One region of the Halopseudomonas sp. T1L2 genome, then DNA from elsewhere that is predicted to be linked to it. Evidence: riboswitches for the same ligand, from Rfam matches in the RefSeq annotation. Region 1 holds a riboswitch; the other holds the start of a gene.

Region 1 (11,905 bases):
GGGTCGGCGAGGGCAGTCTTGCCCACGTTTCCCAGCTCAAGCAGCAGATTGCCGAGCAGCAGCGCGAGAACGAGCAGCTGCTGGAGCGTAATCGTGTGCTGACGGCAGAGGTCATTGAACTCAAGCAGGGGCTGGAAACCGTCGAAGAGCGTGCCCGTCGTGAGCTGGGCATGGTCAAGCAGGGCGAGACCCTGTTCCAACTGAGCGACCAATGAGCGTCGCTACACCCGATTTCTGGGTCGTTCTGCCCGCCGCCGGTGTCGGCGCGCGCATGCAGGCAGACCGTCCGAAGCAATACCTTCTCTGGGGTGAGCGCACCCTGATCGAACACACCCTGGCCTGCTTCCTGGATCAACCGGGGCTGCGCGGGTTGGTGGTGTCCCTCTCTGCAGATGATGGCTGGTGGCCGACGCTGCCCTGCGCGCAGGATGCGCGTATCACCCGTGCAGTCGGCGGCCGCGAGCGTGCCGACTCGGTACTCAATGGCCTGATTGCGTTGCGGGAGCTGGGCGCGACCGATGACGACTGGGTGCTGGTGCACGACGCGGCTCGCCCCAATCTCGCCGATAGCGACCTGCACAAGCTGCTCAGCACGTTAGCCGATGATCCGGTCGGTGGACTACTGGCTGTACCGGTGCGCGATACTCTCAAGCAGATCGGTCCGGATGGCCGGGTGTCATCAACACCCGATCGCAGCCTGTTCTGGCAGGCTTACACGCCACAGATGTTTCGTCTCGGGCCATTGCAGCAGGCGCTGGCCGAGGCGCTGGCCGCTGGCGCCCGGATTACCGATGAGGCCTCGGCGATGGAGTGGGTCGGTCAGGCACCGCTGCTGGTGGAAGGCCGTGCCGACAATCTGAAAATTACCCGCCCCGAAGATCTGGAGTGGCTGCGTCAGCGCGAGCGCTGATGTTGACACGCTTGCGCCAAATCAGTGGTTACGCTGTGCCGTCAGTCAGGCCAAGGCCCTGCTGCAGTGCGCAGTTGGCTGCGGTGACCACCCAGCCCTGTTGTTCGGCAAACGCCTCGCTAAGCAGCAGGCCCCCCGTTGGCTGGGCGACCAGTTCGCCGCGTTGCAGATGATATAGCTCGCCGGTGGGTTCGCCGTTGCGGTACTCGGCCAGAAACAGGTCCGGTTGCTGGTGGTCAACCCGGGCGATCAGTTCCCTGCTGTCCGGATCAAGATATTCGTCGGCATGCAAGAGCGAAGGGGCGTCTATGTCGTCCGGCAGAGCAAGCTGCATCTGGTAGACCAGTTGCAGCGAACTGGTCGGCAAGTGGACGTATGCCCGTGGGCGCTCAAGCAGGTTCAGCTCACGGCAGAGCACCGGCCTGGTATTTCCGGCACGTGCGCCAAGGGTGAAATGGCGTTCACTGTCCAATGGCAGGCTCTCTGCATAGGGCGTCGGCAGCCAGGTATCCTGATAGCGCCCCTGCAGCCAGCCGCTTCGGGTCTCGATCAGCAATTCCTCGGCGATCTCGGTCATGACGGTCAACAGTGGCACGCGCAGTTCGTGGGAAGGAACGTAGCCGGACAACAGTTTCAGAACCTGGTCGCCATGGTCCGGCCGGTCCTGACGTACCAGCAGGCGGAAATCCCGCTGCTGCCAGTGCAGATACAGATCGACCGAGACCCCCAGGTTGGCCAGAACGACATTGAAGTGGTTGGGGTCGCTGAGCTGGAGCGGGACGCGACGCTCCTGTATCTGGGCAAAACTCAAAGGGCTGCCGGTTGGTTCGTAGCGTAATACCTCTGCACTGGCGGTAACCGCGATGGCCTGGGTCTTGAATGCGACGGGGTTTTTCCGGGCAACGATTTGAGTCATGCCTTACTCCATGCTGGATAGTACCGACAGGGCCGCGCTGACATTCTGCGCAAGGTGGCTGGGGGTTATGGTGCCGATAATCGCGCTGGTCACGCCGGGGTGCCCGAGAACCAATTCCAGGCTCTTGCGTACCGGATCCTCGCCATTCAGGCAGACGTGCCCGCTGGCCAGCGCTTTTTTGATCAGAATGCCCTTGTTGTGTTGCAGGGCGAAGTCGAGCACCTCGCGCTCTGCCTGTTCGCGCAGGTTGTAGGTCACCATGGCGCAATCGCCCTGCTGCAGGGCACGCAGACCACCGGCTACCGTCTTGCCGGAGAACCCGTAGGCGAGAATCAGGCCTTGTTGCTTGAGCTGGGCCAGCGTCGGGTAGACTTCCTGATCCAGCACTTCAAGATCGTTGCCGTCGGAGTGCACCAGTACCAGGTCCAGTCGATCGGTGCTCAGGCGCTGCAGTGACCGTTCTACCGAATGGCGGGTATGTTTGGCCGAGAAATCAAAATGCGACTGGCCTTCGACAAACTCCTCGCCAACCTTGCTGCAGATGATCCAGTTGTCCCGCTGGCCCTTGAGCAGGGGGCCAAGGCGTTGCTCGCTGGTGCCGTAGGCCGGCGCGGTGTCCAGCAGGTTGATGCCCAGATCATGTGCGAGCGCGAGCAGGTTGCGCACAGCGTCGTCGTCTGGCAAGTCGAAACCGTTCGGATACTTTACGCCCTGATTACGGCCGATCTTGACGGTACCCAGCCCGAGGGGAGACAGGCGCAGGCCGGTGTCTCCCAGGGTGCGGTAGAAGGGGTGCAGGGTACTCATTGGAAGCAGGCGTCCCAAAGCGGTGCTGCCACACGTGGGCGCGGCAGGTCTGGCGGCAGCGGTGGATGCCCGGTCGATGTTACCTGCTGGCGGTTCAGTTCCTGCATTACCAGATCGCTCAGATTGGGTGCCAGGGCCAGCTTGGTCGGCCAGCTGATCAGCGCGTTGTGGCAGGCTTGAACGTAGGCGTTATCGGGGCGTACCAGCCCGCTCTGGGCCGGCTCGGCCCGGTTGACCGGCAGGGTGGTCCACTGGCACGCGCTCAGGTCGATCCACGGCAGCAGCTCACGGAGTTCGCGGCGAGCCTGGTCGATCAACTGGTCCGGTGCTTGATTGACCCCTTGCTCTGCGAGGTCGCCACCCAGATACCAGCACCACTGGCCGTCTTCACAGGGGTGAGTGGTGACGGTCAGGCGCGGCTTGGGGCTGGCGCCGAGACAGTGGGCATACAGGGGTGGCAGATCCGGGCCCTTGACCAGCACCATTTGCAGCGGGCGACGCTGCATTGCCGGCTCGCTGACGCCCCAGTCCTGCAGCAGGCCTTCGGTACCTTCACCGGCGGTAAGCACATAACGGCTCGCGCGAACCCGTGTGCCGGCCAGCTGAATCCCGGCTATCTCGCCGCTGTCGTCACGCAGGATGTGTGGGTTATTGTCGCTGATCAGGCTGTCGCCCGAGAGCTCTGCCAGACGCTGGATGACATCCGGCACGTCCAGTACCAGCTCACCGAGCTGATACACCTTGCCCTTGAAGCCCGGGTTGTTGAATACGGTGGGTAACGCCTTGCCCTTGATCTGATCCACCCGCCCGCGCAGGGCCTTGCTGGCAAAAAAACCGGCCAGATTGCTGATCAGGCTGCCGGGCGACCACAGATAATGGTGCTGGGAAAGCACCCGCACGCCACTCAGATCCAGTTCGCCTTCGCCGGTCAGGCACTGCCGCCAGCGGTTGGGCATGTCGGCGATCGCCTCCGTTGCGGCGTTGAGCTTGCCACCGAGTGCATACTTGATACCGCCATGGATGATGCCCTGTGACTTGACGCTCTGACCGCCTCCCAGGGCGCCACGCTCAATCAGCACGGTATGATAGCCAGCCTTGCGCAGGCGTGCGTTGAGCCATAGCCCGGCGACGCCGCCGCCGATAATGCAGATGTCAGTATCCAGGGTTGTACTCATGTGCTCCCGCAGCTCTGGTTAAAAAGGCTCCCTAGTATAGTCACTGGGGGCCTGCCTGGTCACATCTGTTACCCTAGGAGCCAGCGCTGTTTTAGCGCAGCCCTTACCGGACGCCTAGCTGCTACAGGATGCTTTCATGGCCCGTCGTCTCTATACCCTGTTTTTCTTCCTTTGCCTGCCGCTGATTTTGTTGCGTCTGCTGTATCGCGCGATCAAGGCGCCTGCCTATGCCCGCCGCTGGGCCGAACGTTTTGCTCTGGGAGGCGATGTGCGCAGCGGCGGAATCTGGGTGCACGCGGTGTCGGTCGGCGAGAGTATTGCCGCCGCGCCCATGGTGCGTGAATTGCTCAAGCGGTATCCGGCGCTGCCGATCACCGTCACCTGCATGACGCCGACCGGTTCCGAGCAGATCCGCAAGCTGTTCGGCGGTCAGGTTGGTCACGCCTATCTGCCCTATGACCTGCCGTGGCTGCAGCGTCGGTTATTGCGCCGGCTGCAGCCAAAGATCGGCATCATCATGGAAACCGAGCTGTGGCCGAATCTGGTGGCCGAGGCCGGGCGCGCAAGGGTGCCATTGGTGCTGGCCAATGCGCGGCTGTCGGCTCGCTCCGCCCGTGGCTATCAGCGGGTAGGCGCGCTGGTTCGGCCAATGTTTGCGGCGCTGGACTGGGTTGCCGTGCAGAGCCAGGCCGAGGCTCTGCGTTTTATCGAGCTGGGTGTGGGGCGCGAGCAGATGCAGGTGACTGGCAGCATCAAGTTCGATTTTCGTCCCGATCCGCAGCAGGTGCAGCAGGCGCAGGAGCTGCGCGCGCGCTGGGGCAGCGACCGCCCGGTATGGATTGCGGCCAGCACCCATGCTGGTGAGGATGAGCAGGTGCTGCGAGCGCATCGTCAGGTACTGGATACGCTGCCCGATGCGCTGCTGATTCTGGTGCCGAGGCATCCCGAGCGCTTTGATTCGGTCGCGCGCCAGGTCAGTGAGGCAGGGTTCGGTATGATACGGCGCAGCAGTGGTGCGCTGCCGGCTGCTGACCAGCAGGTGCTGGTTGGCGACACCATGGGCGAGCTGGTGTTTCTCTACGCCTGTGCTGATCTGGCGTTTGTCGGCGGCTCTCTGGTGCCGAACGGCGGTCACAACTATCTTGAGCCGGCGGCACTGGGGCTGCCGGTGTTGTCCGGGCCGCACCGCTTCAATTTCACCGAAATCAGCGAGTTGCTTGAAGGCGCAGGCGCCCTGCAGGTGGTAGCTGACGAGGGTGCGTTGGCGGTCGCCGTACAGCAATGGTTGCAGGACAGCCCTGCGCGTCAGCGCGCGGGCCAGGCCGGGCAGGCGGTAGTGGCTGACAATCAGGGGGCGCTGGAGCGTTTGCTGCAGGGGATTGATCGGTTGTTGCCTTGAATACTCGGCACAGAAACAAACACAGCGCCGTCGGGCGCTGTGTTTGTTTCTGTGCCCGGCGTTCAGAACGTGCTGCTGTCGCCGTTGGCTGGCATGGCAGGCGGCTGCGGCTGGCCGCCCATCGACATCTGCCGGGCTTCCTCTTCGGTTGTCTGCGGGATGAAGTCACGATCCGGGTCGTAGTTCGGGTTCAGCCACTGTGACAGGTCCTGCAGATCCTGCGGGCTGAGTGTACCGGCCGCCTGCTTCAGGCTGAGGTTGTTGATGATGTAGTTGTAGCGCACGGTGTTGTAGTCGCGCACGGTGCGAAACAGGTTGCGCTGGGCTTCCAGCACATCCACCACGTTGCGTGTGCCGACCTCGTACCCGGTCTGGGTGGCGTCGAGCGCGGCCTTGGCGGAGACGATGGCCTGACGCCGTGCGGCCACTTCATCAACGCTGGAGGTGACGGTGCGGTAGAGGTTGCGCGTGCTTTCCACAACCCGGCGCAGCTGCGCCTCGCTGCTCTGCTCGGCCTGGGTCAGGCGGTAGGTCGACTCGCGCACGCGGGAGGTGGTCAGGCCGCCGGTAAACAGCGGCATGCTCAGTTCCACGCCAAAGCTGGTCAGCTCTGTATCGGTGCTGGCCTGACCGGTACCGGCGATACTGGCGCCGCCGTTGTCTTTGCTGTAGCGCACAAAGGCATCGACGACCGGTGCATAGCCGGCCTTGCTGCTGCGCAGGCTGTCTTCGGCGCTGTCGATGGCGTAACGGCTGGCCTGAAGGGTCAGATTCTGTTCGGCGGCGGTTTCGACCCACTGCTGCATGCTGGCCGGTGTCGGCGGCAGGATCGGCAGCTCGTGGCTAATGCCGTACAGGCTGTCGTAGTCCTGAGTGGTCAGACGGGTCAGCGCCTGGTAGCTGACGTCCAGATTGGTCTGGGCGGTCAGGCGCGCTGCGCGGGCGCTGTCGTATCCCGCCTGTGCCTCGAGGACGTCGGTGCGTGCGGACAGGCCGACTTCAAAACGCTCCCGTGCCTGCTCCAGCTGGCGGGAAAAGGCTTTTTCCTCGGCTTTTGCCGTTGCCAGGTTGTCTGAAGCGCGCAGGACGTTGAAGTAGGCCTGGGAGACCTCAAGGATCAGGTTCTGCTGGGTCGCCGAGAACTCCAGCTGGGCCTGCTGACTCACCGACTTGGCGGCCTGGTAGCTGAACCAGCGGTCAGCCCGGAACAGGGGTTGGGTAAGGCTGGCCTGATAGTGGTGGTTGGAGTATTCGTCGCCGCCTACGTTATCAATGTCGAGGTCCTGGCGTGAGGCGCCGGCGGCGACGCCGAGGTTGGGCAGCAGCTGCGAGCGGGCCTGGGGCAGGGCTTCCTGACGGGCCAGTGCATCCGCTTGTGCTGCGGCCAGGTCAGCGCTGTTGAGCACCGCCTGCTGGTAAACGGTCATCAGATCGGTATTGGCAGCGGCGTGAGCGGGAGCTCCGGCCAGCAGCAGTGCAACGGTAAGCGGACGCAACATGCACGAATCCTTCGCATGAGAGGAGGTCAGGCAAGGCTAAAAGGGTCGGGGGCCGGGGTCAAGCGGCTTTGGGGGACACAATTGGGAACAATCTGTTGTTGCGACTTTTGCTGACGTTTTCGCGGATTTTGTCAGCCATCACTGGCGCTTTGATCTGCGTGTCGGGAAGGGATATCTGTCGTGGGCTTGAGACGGTAACAGCATATCTCTAGACTGTGCGGACATCTTGACGGGGTGCTGCCTGCTTGCAGGGGGCTGAGATGATACCCGTTGAACCTGAACCGGTTAGTACCGGCGTAGGAATCGAGATCGATCGCAGGCTTCAGTCCGTCCGGGTTGGGGTGGTTGTGGTCATTCGGTTCCCTGCGCACCTCAACGCAGTGGAGCACAATAATGAACAGCACGTTGCCTGATACCGCCATCGCCACCTCCGGTGCCGACAGCGCCGCCACCCAGCCTTTCCCCAATTCCCGCAAGGTCTACCTGACCGGCTCGCGCCCGGATATCCGCGTACCCATGCGGGAAATCAGCCTGGCCGACACGCCAACCGACTTTGGTGGCGAGGCCAACGCACCGGTGCTGGTCTACGACACCTCCGGCCCCTATACCGATCCGGGCGTCAGCATCGATCTGCGCGCGGGGCTTGCCGATGTACGCAGTGCCTGGATCGACGAACGTGGTGATACAGAAGTGTTGCCGGGGCTGACGTCCGAGTTTGGCGCCGCGCGTCTGGCTGACCCGTCACTCGACCACATGCGTTTTGCCCACGTGCGCACGCCGCGCCGCGCCAGGGCCGGCTGCAACGTGACGCAGATGCACTACGCCCGCCGCGGCATCATTACGCCGGAAATGGAGTTCGTCGCGATTCGCGAGAATATGAAACTGCAGCAGGCGCGTGATGCGGGGCTGCTCAAGGATCAGCATGCCGGTCACAGTTTCGGCGCAAGTATTCCGAAGGAAATTACCCCCGAGTTCGTGCGCGAAGAGATCGCCCGTGGTCGAGCGATTATCCCGGCCAACATCAACCACCCGGAACTGGAGCCGATGATCATCGGCCGCAACTTCCTGGTAAAGATCAACGGCAATATCGGTAACTCGGCCCTGGGCTCCTCCATCGAGGAGGAGGTCGAGAAGATGACCTGGGGTATTCGCTGGGGCTCCGACACGGTCATGGACCTGTCGACCGGCAAGAATATTCACGAAACCCGCGAGTGGATCATCCGTAACTCGCCGGTGCCGATTGGCACCGTGCCGATCTATCAGGCGCTGGAGAAGGTTGGCGGCGTGGCCGAAGACCTGACCTGGGACATCTTCCGCGACACGCTGATCGAACAGGCTGAACAGGGCGTGGATTACTTCACCATTCACGCTGGCGTGTTGCTGCGCTATGTGCCGATGACCGCCAAACGGGTCACCGGCATCGTGTCGCGCGGTGGCTCGATCATGGCCAAGTGGTGTCTGGCGCACCACAAAGAGAATTTCCTCTATACCCACTTCGAGGACATCTGCGAAATCATGAAGGCCTACGACGTCAGCTTCTCGCTCGGCGATGGCCTGCGTCCCGGCTCCATTGCCGATGCCAACGACGAAGCCCAGTTCGGCGAGCTGGAAACCCTGGGCGAGCTGACCAAGATCGCCTGGAAGCACGATGTGCAGGTCATGATCGAAGGTCCGGGCCACGTGCCGATGCAACTGATCAAGGAGAACATGGACAAGCAGCTGGAGTGCTGCGATGAGGCACCGTTCTACACCCTGGGTCCGCTGACGACCGATATAGCTCCCGGCTACGACCACATCACCAGCGGTATCGGTGCGGCGATGATCGGCTGGTTCGGCTGCGCCATGCTGTGCTATGTAACGCCCAAGGAACACCTGGGGCTGCCGAATCGGGATGACGTCAAGACCGGCATCATTACCTACAAGATCGCCGCCCACGCTGCCGATCTCGCCAAGGGGCACCCGGGCGCGCAGATTCGTGACAACGCCCTGAGCAAGGCGCGCTTCGAGTTTCGCTGGGAAGATCAGTTCAACCTGGGTCTGGATCCGGATACCGCGCGTGCCTTCCACGATGAAACGCTGCCGAAGGAGTCGGCCAAGGTGGCGCACTTCTGCTCGATGTGCGGCCCCAAGTTCTGCTCTATGAAGATCACCCAGGAAGTGCGCGAATACGCAGCCGAACAGCGCATCGCTGCGGTTGATCTGGCGGTTGAAGAGGGCATGAAGGCCAAGTCGCAGGAGTTTCGCACTACCGGATCGCAGCTCTACCACAAGCTCTAGCAAGTCAGTGCGGCGAGGGTTCTGGCACGTCTGAACCCTTGCCGTTGCCCCGAAAGATATGCGAGCTTAGACGCTCGGCAGCCGATCCTGCTCCGTTATGGATATGCCTGATCTGCTGCGATTCGTTTCCTTTGGGGGTATTGCCTTGTCCTTTACGCGTGCCGACGTGGAGATCATCAGCCGGGAAGATGGCTTCCGTGGTTTCTATCGCCTGGATGTCCTGCAGCTGCGCCATCGTCTGTTCGACGGTGGCTGGGGCCCGGTACTGCGCCGTGAGCTGTTCGTGCGCCACGACGCTGTCTGTGTGTTGCCCTACGACCCCTGGCTGGATCAGCTGGTGCTGATCGAGCAGGTGCGGGTGGGTGCGCTGGAAAAAAGTGACAGTCCGTGGATGCTGGAGCTGGTCGCCGGCCTGCTCGATACCGATGAGGCGCCGGAGCAGGTCGCTCACCGCGAAGCGCAGGAAGAGGCCGGTTTGACGCTGCTGTCTCTGCACCCCATTACCCGCTATTTCCCGTCCCCCGGCGGCAGTGACGAGCGTGTGTATCTGTATTGTGCGCTGGTCGACAGTCGTGGTGCGGGCGGTATTCACGGATTGGCCGAGGAAGGCGAGGATATTCGCGTCAGCCTGTGGCCGCGGGCCGAGGCCATTGCCGCGGTTGAGGATGGCCGGATCGACAATGCCGCCAGCATCATCGCGCTGCAGTGGCTGCAGCTGCATGCCGAGCGCTTGCGCGCCGAGGCGGGGCCCCAGCCATGATGACCTTGCGCAAGCCCCGTTATCACGTTGACCTGATTGGCCTGCAGGCGCTGTGCGAGAGCAATTACTGGAAGCTGCTGAAGCTGATGCCGCGTATGCACGAGGAGGATGAGCACCGCATTGTGGTCGATGCTGGCGATGGTGCGGTTCAGGCGCTGGTCATGCGCGTGCTTGAGCGTTGCCCCTATACCTCGACGCTGCAGCTGTTTCACGAGCGGCGGCACGAGTGGGTAACACCGCCGAGTATGGAAGTTCGGCTTTATCACGATGCGGGCCTGGCGGAGGTGGTTGCGGCCTATAACAGTCGCCGGTTTCGGGGGGTGTACCCCTATCCGAACGAGCAGATGTTGCAGCCGGACGAAAAGTTTCAGTTGAATCAGTTTCTCGGGGAGTGGCTGGGATACTGTCAGCGCAATGGACAAAGCGCGCAGCCGTTATCAATTGCCGGCCAGGGTCTGTGACCGAATCGCTGGATTCCTGTGGCGGCAACGGCCAAGATTGAGTGTAAACAAGGAGCGAGAAGTGGGGGCACGATGTCGTTAGGGGCGGATTTCGTCTGCGTGGTGCAGTTGACGGACAGTCACCTGTTTGCCGATGCGGGTGCTGACCTGCTGGGGCTGGATACGCACGCCAGTTTGAACGCTGTCATTGATATGGTGCTTGAACAGACACCCGAGATGGACGTGGTGCTGGCGACCGGGGACATAACCCAGGATGGCAGCGAAGATGCCTACCGTCGGTTTATCGCCGCCAGCCAGCGCCTGCCCGCACCCTGCTACTGGATTCCCGGCAATCACGATGACGCCGAATTGATGGCCGAGGTTGGAAGGCCTCTTGGCCTTAGCCGGCCCTGGGTTGACCTCGGCAACTGGCGAATTGTTCTGCTCGATACCAGTATTTCCGGTGCCGTGCCTGGCCGACTGGCAGCATCACAGCTCCAGATTGTGGATGACGCACTGGCGTCAGCAGACGAGCGCCACGTCATGGTTTGTCTGCATCACCAGCCGGTCGACATCGGCAGCGACTGGATGGCGCCGATCGGGCTGCTCAATCCGCAGGACTTGCTGGGCCGTATCCAGCATCGCCCCGAGGTAAAGGTGGTGCTTTGGGGCCATATTCACCAGCAGTTCGACCAGCAGCTTGGTCATTTGCGTCTGCTGGCCACGCCTTCCACCTGCGTCCAGTTTGCCGCGGGCAGCAGCGATTTTGCTACTGATACGCTGGCGCCTGGTTATCGTTGGCTGCGTCTGTACGACGACGGTCGTATCGAAACGGCTGTTCGCCGCCTTCCGGAAGGCCTGTTTTTGCCTGAGCCGGGAGCAGTGGGCTATTGAGTTGCAGCCGCACTGACGGTGGCAGGCAGTCCGCTCGCCGGATACTATGTGACCCCATGCAAGCTCACTCCGATGGCCGGCGTCAGTCAGTCAGGCAGGCGGGTGGGCGTTGAAGAAATTCAAGAAGGATACCTGCTCACACCATGTCAGATTCGACCTATAACGCGGATGCGCTTGAAGTACTCAGCGGTCTCGATCCGGTGCGCCGCCGACCGGGCATGTACACCGACACCACGCGTCCCAACCACCTGGCGCAGGAAGTCATCGACAACAGTGTCGACGAGGCACTCGCCGGGCATGCCCGCAGCATCAGTGTGGTACTGCATCAGGACAATTCGCTTGAGGTCAGCGATGATGGGCGCGGCATGCCGGTGGATATTCATCCTGAGGAGGGCGTCTCGGGTGTCGAGCTGATCCTTACCCGCCTGCATGCCGGCGGCAAGTTCTCGAACAAGAACTACCAGTTCTCCGGCGGTTTGCACGGGGTTGGTATCTCGGTGGTCAACGCGCTTTCGCTGCGGGTTGAGGTCCGGGTCAAGCGCGATGGACAGGAATACGCCATGGCGTTCGAGAATGGCGAAAAGGTCCGTGAGCTGGAGGTCATCGGTACCGTCGGCAAGCGCAATACCGGCACCACGGTCATCTTCTGGCCGGATGCCAAATATTTCGATTCCCCCAAATTCAGCATCAGCCGGCTCAAGCATCTGCTCAAGGCCAAGGCTGTACTGTGCCCGGGCCTCAAGGTCGACTTTGACGACCGTCAGGCCGGGGAAAAGATCAGCTGGTACTACGAAGACGGTCTGCGCGATTACCTGGTCGACAGCTGCG
Region 2 (11,905 bases), 930 kb from region 1:
TCCAGCACCAGAAGGCCCCCTTGCCCAGACGCTCATCCAGTTTGAAACCGAAAGCCTTCGGGAACCAGAAGGTAAAGCCGGCCAAATAACCGAATACCGCACCACCGATGATGGTGTTGTGGAAGTGAGCGATCAAAAACAGGCTGTTGTGCAGCACGTAGTCCGCGCCCGGTACGGCCAGCAGAACGCCGGTCATGCCGCCCACGGTGAAGGTCACCATAAAGCCCAGGGTCCACAGCACCGGCGTGGTGAACTGCACGCGGCCGCGAAACATGGTGAACAACCAGTTGAACAGCTTCACCCCGGTTGGCACCGAAATGATCATGGTGGCCACGCCGAAGAACGCGTTGACGTTGGCACCCGAGCCCATGGTGAAGAAGTGATGCAGCCAGACCACGAAGCCCAGTACGGTGATCGCTCCGCTGGCCCAGATCATCGAGGTGTAGCCGAACAGTTTCTTGCCGGAGAAGGTCGAAATCACCTCAGAGAAGATACCGAACGCCGGCAGGATGAGGATGTACACCTCGGGGTGACCCCAGGCCCAGAACAGGTTGATGTACATCATGGCGTTACCGCCAAGCTCGTTGGTGAAAAAGTGCATGTCCAGATAACGGTCCAGACTCAGCAGCGCCAGGGTGGCGGTCAAAATCGGGAAGGACGCAATGATCAGGATGTTGGTGAAGGTGCAGGTCCAGGTGAACACCGGCATCTTCATCAGCGTCATGCCGGGTGCGCGCATCTTGAACACGGTCACCAGGAAGTTGACGCCGGTAAGCAGCGTCCCTAACCCCGATAACTGCAGCGCCCAGATGTAATAGTCGACCCCCACGCCCGGGCTGTAGCCCAGCTCGGCCAGCGGCGGGTAGGCAACCCAACCGGTGCGGGCGAACTCCCCTACCCCCAGCGACACGTTGACCAGAATCGCACCGGCCACGAACAGCCAGAAGCTCAACGAGTTGAGGAACGGGAAGGCAACGTCACGGGCGCCAATCTGCAGCGGCACCGCAATGTTCATCAGACCAACCATGAACGGCATGGCCATGAAGATGATCATGATTACGCCGTGTGCGGTGAAGATCTGGTCGTAGTGCTCGGGCGGCAGGTAGCCCTGCGAAGCGCCTTCGGCAATCGCCAGCTGGCCGCGCATCATGATGGCGTCGGCAAAACCGCGCAGCAGCATGATCAGGGCAACCAGGATGTACATCACACCGATTTTCTTGTGGTCAACCGAAGTCAGCCACTCGGTCCACAGGTAGCCCCACTTGCGGTAGTAGGTGATCGCGCCAAAGATCCCCAGGCCGGCAATCGCAACGACCGCCAGGGTGATCATGATAATGGGCTCGTGGAACGGCACGGCCTCGAGTGTCAGCTTGCCAAACATCAGTGGGTCTCCTCGGCAGCGTTCATGGGCATGCCAGCCATTTCTGCGCCTGCATGTGCCTCATGGCCTGCGTGACCCGCGTGGTCTTCGTGGCCGGCCGCGTGCTTACCGCCGTTGTGGTATTGCATGAGGATGGTGTCGTACAGGATCGGGCTGACGCTGCCGTAGTAGCGGACCGGATCGGCCTTGCTCGGCGCTGCCAGCGTCGGGTAGCTATCCAGGTCCAGCGTCTCGGTATTGGCTTTGACTTGGCTAACCCAGTCGTTGAAGCTCTGCTCATCGGTGGCGATGGCCTGAAACTTCATGTCGGAGAAGCCTTCGCCACTCAGGTTGGCGGAGAAACCGTCGTAGCTGCCTTCATGGTTGGCGATCAGATGCAGCTTGGTCTGCATCCCAGCCATCGAGTAGATCTGACTGCCCAGCGCCGGGATGAAGAAGGAATTCATCGCCGATTGGGAGGTAATCTTGAAGTTGACGGGGGTGTCGACCGGGAAGGCCAGTTCGTTGACGGTGGCGATGCCCTGCTCTGGGTAGATGAACAGCCATTTCCAGTCCAGCGATACCACCTGCACTTCAATCGGCTTTACGTCCGAGTCGAGCGGGCGGTATGGGTCCAGCTCATGGGTGGTCTTCCAGGTGATGGTGCCGAGGATGGCGACGATCACGCAGGGAATGATCCAGACCACCAGTTCAATCGCGGTGGAGTGGGACCAGTTGGGTCGATAGGTCGCCTTGGTGTTGCTTGCGCGGTACTTCCAGGCAAACACCAGGGTCAACACGATGACCGGAATTACCACGATCAGCATCAGCAGCGTGGCGGTGATGATCAGCGACTTTTCGTCGACGCCGACCTGCCCTTTCGGGTCCAGCAACACCATCTTGCAGCCGCCGAGCATCAGCAGCGGCAACCAGGCGAGCCGTTTCAGGATTGAAGTTATCTGCTTCGGGTTCATGTTGCAGCCTTAGTCGTTGAACAGGCCCTCGCGCCCGACAGGGAACGAGGTGCAACAGGCCCCAGTGATGTGCACCCACCAGCCGACCAATAGCCCACGCAACAGCACCCCGTGACGCTCCCGCATGAGCGTGTCAGGTGCTGCCGTGTGGTTTTTATGGGTCAGCGTAATGTCTTTGTGCAGACTGAGACGGCGTACAGCATCAATCGCCAAACTGGCCGCGGGAGCGGCGCCTTCCGTGGGGAACCAGAGCGACGCCTGGAACCTGTTGCGGAAAGTATTACAAAGTATTTCCGGAAGCCGCGCAATTGTAACAAGTAGTGACACAGGTCAATGCAGCACTTCATATTTGCGACTAAAGCATTCGCTGAAGACAAATGAGAAATGCTCGCAAGTCACGCATGGCGCGGGGTTCAAGCCTCAAGCGAGGTCCCCGCAACAGCTGTTGCAGGGGTGCGGCAATGTGCCGCGCTGGAAGACAGGTAAGCGCAGTGAGTGGCGTGCGGCGACAGGCCGCAGCACGGTTGCTGGAAAAAATGTGTCGAAGGCGTACCATCACGGCACTAACGCGAGGTGCTCAACATGACTCAATCCACGCCAGCTTATGGCACAGCAGATGCGTCCTATCAGGCCGCAGGCGAAATCGACGGCATACGTCGGCTGGTCGATGATTTCTACCAGGAGATGGACAGCTGGGAGGGGGCACAGGAACTGCGCGCTCTGCACGCGCCTGACCTGGCATCGGCTCGGGCCAAGTTGAGCGCATTTCTGTCAGGCTGGCTGGGCGGCCCGCGACTGTTTCAGCAGCAGTATGGCGGCATCAGCATTCCCGCCTTTCACGCCAAATGGGATGTAGGCCCGGAGCTGCGTGACCAGTGGCTGGAGTGCATGGCGCGGGCGATAGCAAAGCAGCCCTACTCTCCCGCATTTGCCAGCTATCTGCTGGAGCAACTGCGCGTGCCGGCCAACCGGGTGGTGCAGGCCAGTCAGGCGATGCGTCAGGCGCAGCAATAGCCGCTAGAGCGGCTTTTCCCAGAACATTGCCCGGCCCATTTCCGGCACCAACTGGTAACCCTCAAAGCCCAAACCCCGGTAGGAACGCTGTGCCGCCTTGTTGCCCTCCAGCACTTCCAGGGTGAGCTTGCAGCAACCTCGCTGGCGGGCAATGTCTTCGACCTGAGTCAGCATCTGCCTAGCAATGCCCTGCCCTCGCCAACGGCGTGACACAATCACGTCGTGGATATTGATGAGCGGCTTGCCCTTGAACGTGGAAAACCCCTCGAAGCAGTTGACCAGGCCAACATACTGGCCGTCGGCAACCGCGAGCACAAACAGGTAGTCCGTCCGTGAGGACAGCTTGCCCGGTAGTGATTCGAGCAACTCAGGGGCAAGCGCCGCAGCGCCACCCATAGGGTCAAGCGCATATTCAGCGAGCAACGACTTCAACGCCGTAGCATGTACTTCGTCGCCAAGATCGCCGACGATCACTTCCAAAGTCATTGCGTTGCATCCTTGTTCTGAAGCTGTTGCTGCAGTGTCAACAGGGTTTGGTTGGCAGGGGTCAAATCAAGCCCTTCGGCAATTAGCGCCAGGGCAGCGTCGCGCTGATCGGCACTGTCGAGCGCGACGGCCAGCACGTATCGATAGTGGGCATTCTGCGGGTCAAGCACAACTGCGCGGCGCAGCTCGATCAGGGCGTCGGCCATATTCTTGCTGCGCACCTTGAGCAGTCCCAGGCTGAAATGCAACGGGGCAGCCTCCGGCAACGCTTCCAACCCCTTGTTAAGCAGTGTTTCGGCCATAGGGTCGCGCATCGACGCGCGATACAGATCGGCCAGATTGATGTAGGCACCGATGAAATAGGGATCAAGCTCTAAGGCCCGCGCGTAGGCATCTTCCGCCAGCGCAAGCTGGTTACGCGCCTGATAGTACAGGCCGATGTTCAACTGTGCCGAAGGGTCATCGGCGATGGCTTGTTGCGCTTTGAGGTATTGCTGCTGCGCCTGGCGCAACTTTTCGATGTCATCACCCTGCATCTGCTCTGGCGGAATATCCAGCAACTGCGCGGCCGCCTGCAGCCTGACCACGCGTTCAGGCGCATCCAGCAGCGGGCTGGCAAGCTGCCAGCGGGTGACCGGCGGGTAACTGCCAATCGCCTCCAGCGCGCCCAGGCGAATCACCGGGTCCTTCGCACGCAGGGCAACAAACAGCGATTGGGCCACCTCCGGCCCCGGCCAGGCCTGCAGCAAACTGGCGGCCGTCGCGCGGGCGATCGCTGGCTGGCCTTCGTCGGCCAACAGCGTCAGCAGATCCTGCTGGGCGCCAACAGAGCCTGCTCGGCCCGCTGCCAGTGTGCGCGCATACTGCTGCAGCCCCTGCGGCACATGGCCATACCAGTGTTCGACGTGCTCTGCTGCCCACTCGGGGGGTTCGTCGCTGTGACACTGATTACAGGCGTTGGGCACGCCGAGGCTGACGCTCAGATCGGGGCGCGGGATACGCAGGCTGTGATCGCGCCGAGGATCCACTTCCATGTAGGTGGTGGTCGGCATATGGCAGTCCACGCAGGCGCTGCCCTGCACGCTGCTGTGAAAGTGGTGCTTCGGCGTCTGGTACTGGTCGGCCTGGTGACACTGCAGGCAGACACCATCGCCAGGGACCCTGAGCTCCAGCGAGTGCGGGTTGTGACAGTCACTGCAGGTCACGCCGGCCTGATACATTTTGCTCTGCAGGAACGAGCTATGCACAAACACCTCATCCTGAATCTGACCGTCCGGGTGATACAGCCCCTGATCAAGGGTTGCGAGCAGATAATTTTCCACCAGCAAACCGGCATCCTGCCGGTCATCAAACAGTTGCGCACGGCGGGAGTGGCAGGCAGCGCAGGCTTGAATTTCCTTCTCGCTGTCGCGCGGCTTGCTGCGGCTGGGCGTACCGTTGTCATCGTGCTGCCAAGTGACACCTTCGCGCTCATCAAAGCGCACCGCAAGCCCAAGGGTCGCGGCCATATCTGGATAAGCGTCAGGAGCAGCGGCCCACTTCAGGTGGTCTGAAGCCGGTCCGTGGCACGCCTCGCAGGACACGTCGATCTCGGCCCAGCGAGTGTCATAACGGTTGGTTGCGGCATTGAAGTTGCGTTCCAGATTGGTCGAGTGGCATTCGGCGCACATCAGGTTCCAGTTGAACTGACGCCCACTCCAGTGCAGCGCCTTGACCGGGTCGTCGCCATTGACATCAGGGTTGAGCTGGAACCAGCGCTGGCCACCCTCCCCAGCCGGCCGTGCATCCCAGGCAACACTGAACGCCTGATAACGGCCGCCCGGCATCGCCAGCAGATACTGCTGCAGCGGATAGACCCCAAAGGTGTACTCGGCAACATAGACCTGCTGGCGGCCATCCGGACCGAGTGTATTGACCAGAAACTGGCCGTCACGCTGGAAGAAGGTACTGGTTACGCCGCCGTAGCTGAAGCTGGCGTTATTGAAATCGCCAAGCACGGTATCGGCATTTGCTTCCTGCATGGCCTGATCGTGGTGCGACCCGACAAAGTCGGCGCTCTGCTCGACATGACAGGCGATACAGCTCTGACGGCCAACATAGTGCCGACTGCCGGCTGTGGTAACGTCAACGAAGGGCACATTTTGCTGCTCGGCGGTCAGAGCAGGCGCCTGCAAAGGGGGCTCGGCTTCCCCGGCAGTAAACCACCAGACAGCGACGGCCGAGAGAACAAGAACCAGCGGAAGCAGCAGGCGCCACAGCGGCGGTTCAGGGGCAAGGTGTCGGGCAGAGTGAGTCTTGTTACTGTCCATCGTCTGGCAACATCCCTATTGCAACAATGCGTCTTGCGGGCAACTCCGGTCGATGCAACGGTCTGACCCCGACAGCCTCAAGAGCCAATCTGTACCCAACCCTGATCCTCAATCCGGTTGCGACCCGTGCTTTTGGCTCGATAGGTTGCGATATCAGCGGTATTGAGCAGCAAATCCAGGCTGGCTTCACCGTTTTGCGACGCTGTAACCCCAAAACTGCAAGTAACCTGAATGGTCTCCTTACCGTGGCTCAACCTCAGCGCTTCGATCTTCGCTCTCAAGCGCTCCGCAAGCTCCCTCGCCTCATCCAGCCCCGTCGCCGGCAGAAGAATCGCAAACTCCTCTCCTCCGAGCCGAGCCGCAGCGTCAGCGGCCCGTGTATGCTGCTTCAGCACGCCGGCAAGCGCACGCAGAACAGCGTCACCGCCAGCATGGCCAAAACGATCATTGATTTGCTTGAAGTGATCGGCATCCAGCGAAATAAGCGCCACCGGGTGCCGTTGCCTGCGCGCCTGCTCAAGCGCCGCGTTGCCCAAAGCAAACAACGCTCGTCTGTTGGCCAGCCCAGTCAAGGCGTCCTCATTGGCGAGTTGTTCTGCCTGGCGCTGCGCTTGTGTGAGCTGGTCCTGCAAGTCCTTGATGTCGGAAATGTCGGTTGCGATTACGATTCTGACAAGACGCCCGTCCGGCCAGCGGGTTGCCTGATCACGGCACTGATACCAGCGGCCCGTGAGGGTGTTGCGGAATTCCCAGCGATGGACGCCGATTGGCACACCCTGTTCATCAACCAGCAATGGGTTGGTGCAAAATGCGCACGGCCCTGTCTGGCCCTTCTGCAGTACCTGCCAACATTTTCGCGCACCCGGCTCTCCCCATTTTTCACGCCCGTAGGCGTTGAGAAACAGAAGCTCGTGGGTATCCATATCGGCGACATAGACCAGCGCATCAAGACTGTCGAGCACGGTCTCGATGGCAAGCCTGTCCACATTCTGGTTGTCTGGCATTTTTTTTGTCTGCGGAGCTCCGGCCGGCAACGTCACCTGCACACTGTTGGCGGTGTTGCCATGAGTACGCGAATCGCGTCTGCTGGTCAGACTGTGTGCAATCCGATTATGCGGCAGCTTACGTGGTCTGGCCAATCTGTGACATCATCTTGCAGTTAAACATCTATCCCACTTTATTTGTCGCCAGGGGTGTCCGGTGCCATGCATCGGGCTGAGAACACGCCAAGCCCAGGCTGGCCAAACCCTGGAACCTGATCCGGATCATACCGGCGGAGGAAGCGCGACATGTTGTACCTGACGATTGCAGCCCTGGCTGCGGTTCTGCTTTTGTTTGTCTGGGTTGGTCTGCGAACCCGCCGAAACGAGGCTCTCGACGACTTTATTACGGCGCGCAATAGCCAGAACCGCTGGGCCATTGGCCTATCGTTTCTGGCCTCAGGCATGGGTGGCTGGATCCTCTTTGCTCCACCGGAAGTCGGCGTACTGGTCGGTCCCCTTGGTCTGGCCGGGTATGCGCTGGGCGCCGCCCTGCCCTTTATCGTGTTTGCCCTGTGTGGGCCCGCTATTCGTCGAAGACTGCCGGCAGGGCGAAGTATTGGCGAGTTCGCCGAGCACTGCTATGGCGGCGGCGTACGCCGCTGGGTCGGATTGATATCACTGTTGTACATGGCCTGTTTTCTGGTCGCGGAATTGACCGCCATCGGCGCCATTACCGCGATGCTGTCCGACATCAATGGCAGCCTGATTGTCATCGGCGTTGCCGTAACCACGCTGATCTATACGGCCTGGGGCGGTCTGCGGGCCAGCATGACAACCGACCGCTGGCAGGGATGGCTGCTGATTGCGCTGATGTTGCTGGTCGGCGGCGTTGCTGCGACGCGGCTGCCCGCCTTCAGCCCGGATACGGCGCTTCCCGGCATACCCGCGTCGGCCGCGCTCGGCGTTGCGCTAACCCTTGTCATTGCCGTCACTGCAGCCAACCTGTTCCATCAAGGCTACTGGCAGCGGCTCTGGGCCGCGCAGGACGAAAAGGCACTGGGCCAGGGCGCGCTGATCGGCGGTGTGGCGACCATTCTGGTTGTCGCGCTGGTTGGCGGCCTCGGTATCATGACGGTCATGAGCGGTGCAGATGTTGGCTCCCCACCCATTCCGTTCTTCGCGATGCTGCGTGATGCCCCCGGCTGGCTGGCGCTGCCGGCGCTGGTGCTGGCAATCACCCTGGTTGCCTCCTCGGTCGATACCTTGCAGAACGCTATCGTGTCGCTGGCGGTCACAGAGCGAAAAGGACTGAGTCTTGCCGCTGCTCGCTGGTTTACCTTTGTTCTGATGATTCCGGTGGTGATTATCGCCCTGCAGGGCATCTCGGTTCTGCGGCTGTTTCTGATTGCCGATCTGCTTTGCGCCACTGCGGTTGTGCCGGTCCTGCTAGGCCTGTGGCAACGGATGTCACCGGCAGCTGCGATAGCGGGTGCACTGGCAGGGCTGGTCGGCGCAGTGCTGCCCGGCTGGATTGCAACTGGCAGCGCGCTTCAGGGGCTGCTGCTTGCCAGCTTCCCGGACACCGTTCCGACCCTGCCGCCGTTTCTCGGTGCCCTGGCTGCCTCGGCACTGGTCAGTGTACTTTTCGCCCTCTTGCTGCCTGCCAGAAAGCCCGAACTCGCCGGCTAATCAACCGCGCAGCCGTGCCGCACGGCTGCGCACCTGCCTCCCTCTTTGGCACTAAATGCCGATTAATTTGCCGTTTTGAACCAGCCAGCCATGGGGCCTGGCTGGCAGTCTATAGTCGTCCGTACGCACCAAAAATAAAAAGAGAACAAGACGATGACCAATGAGCACTTCGATGTGCTGATTATCGGTGCCGGCCTCTCCGGTATCGGTACGGCTGTGCACATATCACAGGAATGCCCCGGCAAACGATTGGCAATCCTCGAACGCCGCCAGCGCGTTGGCGGTACATGGGACCTGTTCAGCTATCCCGGAATACGCTCCGATTCTGACATGTTCAGCTTCGGTTACGATTTCAGGCCGTGGAATGACCTGAATACACTCGCCGACGGCCAATCCATTCGTAGCTATATCAGTGAAACCGCCAGCGAGTATGGCGTCGACAAACTGATCCGCTTCGGGATCGAAACCGAGCAGGCTCAGTGGTGCAGCGAGCAGCAGCAATGGATCGTCAGCGCCCGGGATCTGGATACCGGTCTGGCCCGCCACTTCAGTTGCGACTTCCTTATCAGTTGCACCGGTTACTACGATCACAAAACCGGCTATCTGCCCGACTTTCCGGGCGTGGAGCAATTCCAGGGGCAATGCATTCACCCCCAGCACTGGCCGGCCGATCTCGACTATCGGGACAAGAGGGTCGTTGTCATCGGCAGCGGCGCCACTGCTGTCACAGTCGTGCCCGCCATGGCCGATCAGGCAGCCCACGTCACGATGCTGCAGCGCTCTCCATCCTACGTGATGACCGTACCGGCACGTGACAAGTTGACCGAAGTTCTGCGCAAGATCATGCCCGAGCGGTGGGCCAATGATCTGGCACGCAAGCGCAACATCCTGATCCAGCGCTGGCTGTTCAAGGCCGCCAAACGGTGGCCGGAGCGTATGCGCAGCTATCTGCTCAGACAGGTCGCCAAACAGTTGGATGATCAGGCCAACATGAAACACTTCACTCCCAGCTATATGCCCTGGGACCAGCGCCTGTGTGCGGTGCCGGACGGTGATCTGTTCAAGGCCATCAACAGCGGCAAGGCATCGGTGGTGACAGACCGCATTGACCGCTTTACCGAGCACGGCATCAGACTCGCCTCCGGCAAGGAGCTGGAAGCCGACATTGTCATCACCGCCACCGGACTGAAGCTGCAACTGCTGGGGGGCACGCAGCTTCTGATCGACGGCAAGCCGTTCGATCTGCAGCAGCAGATGACCTACAAGGGCGTGTTGCTGCAGAACGTACCGAATATGGCGTGGATTTTCGGTTATACCAACGCGCCCTGGACGCTGAAAGCCGATATTGCCGCGCGCTACGTCTGCCGATTGATCAACCACCTGCAGGCAACAGGAATGCAAGTGGTTACACCTCGGGACCATCAGGGCTGCGCAATTGCGGACATGTCGGTCATGGGCGCACTGGAGTCGGGCTACGTGCAGCGGGCGAATGCGATTCTGCCCCGCCAGGGTCGGAGCCTGCCATGGCGTCTGCTCAATGCCTATGAACAAGATCGTGTGATGTTGCTCGACGAGGTGCTTGAGGACGACAACCTCGAATTCCTGCCGCGCAACTCAGAATCCGGTAACAAGACAGCAGGCAGCAACAGCCGGGCAGCATAACAATGGGGATAATGCTTTGAACAACTCAATACAAAACCTGACAGTACTGGGCGCCGGCGTACTGGGCGGCCAGATCGCCTGGCACAGCGCATACAAGGGCAAACAGGTTGTGGTCTATGACCTGTTCGATGAAGGGCTGGAGCGCTGCAAGATCGCACATCAGCAGTATGCAGCCATTTACCAGAAAGACCTTGGCGCCACTGACGAGCAAATTGAACAGACTCGCGCCCGCTTGCGTTACAGCACTGATCTGGCAGATGCGGTCGGGGCTGCCGATCTGGTGATTGAAGCCGTGCCCGAGATTCCCGAGGTCAAGTCACAGGTCTATCGTGACATGGCTCCCCTGCTGCCCGCCGAGTGCCTCATTGCCACCAACTCATCAACGCTGCTGCCGAGCCAGTTTGCCGAGGATACCGGGCGGCCTGCCAACTACTGCGCGCTGCACTTCGCCAACCTGATCTGGTCGATCAACCTTGCCGAGATCATGGCTCACGCAGGGACAGGCGAGCATACCCTGCGCAGCATCACGCGCTTTGCCATTGAAATAGGGATGATTCCGGTGCCGGTACGCAAACCGCAGAACGGCTATGTCATCAACTCGCTGCTGGTGCCACTGCTCTCGGCCGCACAAACCCTGGTAACCAACGGCGTTGCCACACCGGAAACCGTCGACCGAACCTACATGGTGATGAACCGCGGAGCGAGCATGGGCCCGTTTGGCGTGATCGACGTCGTCGGCATGAAGACCGTCTACGACATCACCCAGTATTGGGGAAGCCTTAATCAAGACGAGCAGGCGCTCAAGAACGCGGATTACATCAAGCGCCACTTTCTCGATCAGGGCAAGCTAGGACTACAGACCGGCAGTGGCTACTATCAGTATCCAAACCCGGCCTACGCTGATCCGGACTTCCTCGTCGAGCCGGGGCTGGAGGTCATCGATGAGATCGTCAGGCTGACGCTTCCCTCATAAGCATTTCGGTGGCGAGGCCGTCTGGCCAAGCCACCAGGCCGTTATTGAGTTTGAACCTCGGTTTGGCAGGGTTTATCCGGATCAAAGACCAGCAACACGATCAGGGCCAACAGCGGCATTGCGCCGCCCAGCAGGGAGGCCACGAGCCAACCGCCGCTGACATAGGCCCACGCCCCCGCGGCGGAACCCACCGCTCCGCCAACAAAGAATGTCGCCATATAAATGGCATTCAATCGGCTGCGCTCGGCTTCACCCAGTGCGTAAATCGCACGCTGGCCAAGCACGACGTTACCGGATACTCCGAGATCAAGCAGCACCGCAGCGGCAACGAGTAACAGCAGTGACAGCGCTGAGCCGGGCGCGACGATATGCGTCATGGCAAAGGCAACCATCACGCAAAGCATCGCGCTGATCGTAGCCACACGGGTCAGCCCACGATCTGCCAGCCTGCCGGC

The links. Region 1 has a riboswitch for thiamine pyrophosphate ahead of thiC (phosphomethylpyrimidine synthase ThiC). Riboswitches for the same ligand answer to the same signal wherever they lie in the genome.
Region 2: linked by a shared signal. The riboswitch ahead of ACZ5WQ_RS05190 (sodium:solute symporter family transporter) and the one ahead of thiC (phosphomethylpyrimidine synthase ThiC) in region 1 are both predicted to bind thiamine pyrophosphate.

Annotation. Positions count from the first base shown of each region.
Region 1 is NZ_AP040865.1:2,030,095-2,041,999, reverse strand. Features, by position in the region: gene ACZ5WQ_RS09555 (septum formation initiator family protein) at 1-215, shown strand, start outside; gene ispD (2-C-methyl-D-erythritol 4-phosphate cytidylyltransferase) at 212-910, shown strand; gene ACZ5WQ_RS09545 (metal ABC transporter ATPase) at 939-1,826, opposite strand; gene ACZ5WQ_RS09540 (aldo/keto reductase) at 1,830-2,633, opposite strand; gene ACZ5WQ_RS09535 (NAD(P)/FAD-dependent oxidoreductase) at 2,630-3,808, opposite strand; gene waaA (lipid IV(A) 3-deoxy-D-manno-octulosonic acid transferase) at 3,945-5,207, shown strand; gene ACZ5WQ_RS09525 (TolC family outer membrane protein) at 5,270-6,706, opposite strand; TPP riboswitch at 6,927-7,026, shown strand; gene thiC (phosphomethylpyrimidine synthase ThiC) at 7,100-8,983, shown strand; gene ACZ5WQ_RS09515 (NUDIX domain-containing protein) at 9,087-9,743, shown strand; gene ACZ5WQ_RS09510 (DUF1249 domain-containing protein) at 9,743-10,204, shown strand; gene cpdA (3',5'-cyclic-AMP phosphodiesterase) at 10,277-11,077, shown strand; gene parE (DNA topoisomerase IV subunit B) at 11,221-11,905, shown strand, end outside.
Region 2 is NZ_AP040865.1:1,098,273-1,110,177, forward strand. Features, by position in the region: gene cyoB (cytochrome o ubiquinol oxidase subunit I) at 1-1,381, opposite strand, end outside; gene cyoA (ubiquinol oxidase subunit II) at 1,381-2,334, opposite strand; gene ACZ5WQ_RS05170 (group II truncated hemoglobin) at 2,917-3,348, shown strand; gene ACZ5WQ_RS05175 (GNAT family N-acetyltransferase) at 3,352-3,834, opposite strand; gene ACZ5WQ_RS05180 (multiheme c-type cytochrome) at 3,831-6,143, opposite strand; gene ACZ5WQ_RS05185 (GGDEF domain-containing protein) at 6,221-7,147, opposite strand; TPP riboswitch at 7,323-7,443, shown strand; gene ACZ5WQ_RS05190 (sodium:solute symporter family transporter) at 7,433-8,815, shown strand; gene ACZ5WQ_RS05195 (flavin-containing monooxygenase) at 8,969-10,477, shown strand; gene ACZ5WQ_RS05200 (3-hydroxyacyl-CoA dehydrogenase) at 10,494-11,450, shown strand; gene ACZ5WQ_RS05205 (MFS transporter) at 11,492-11,905, opposite strand, start outside.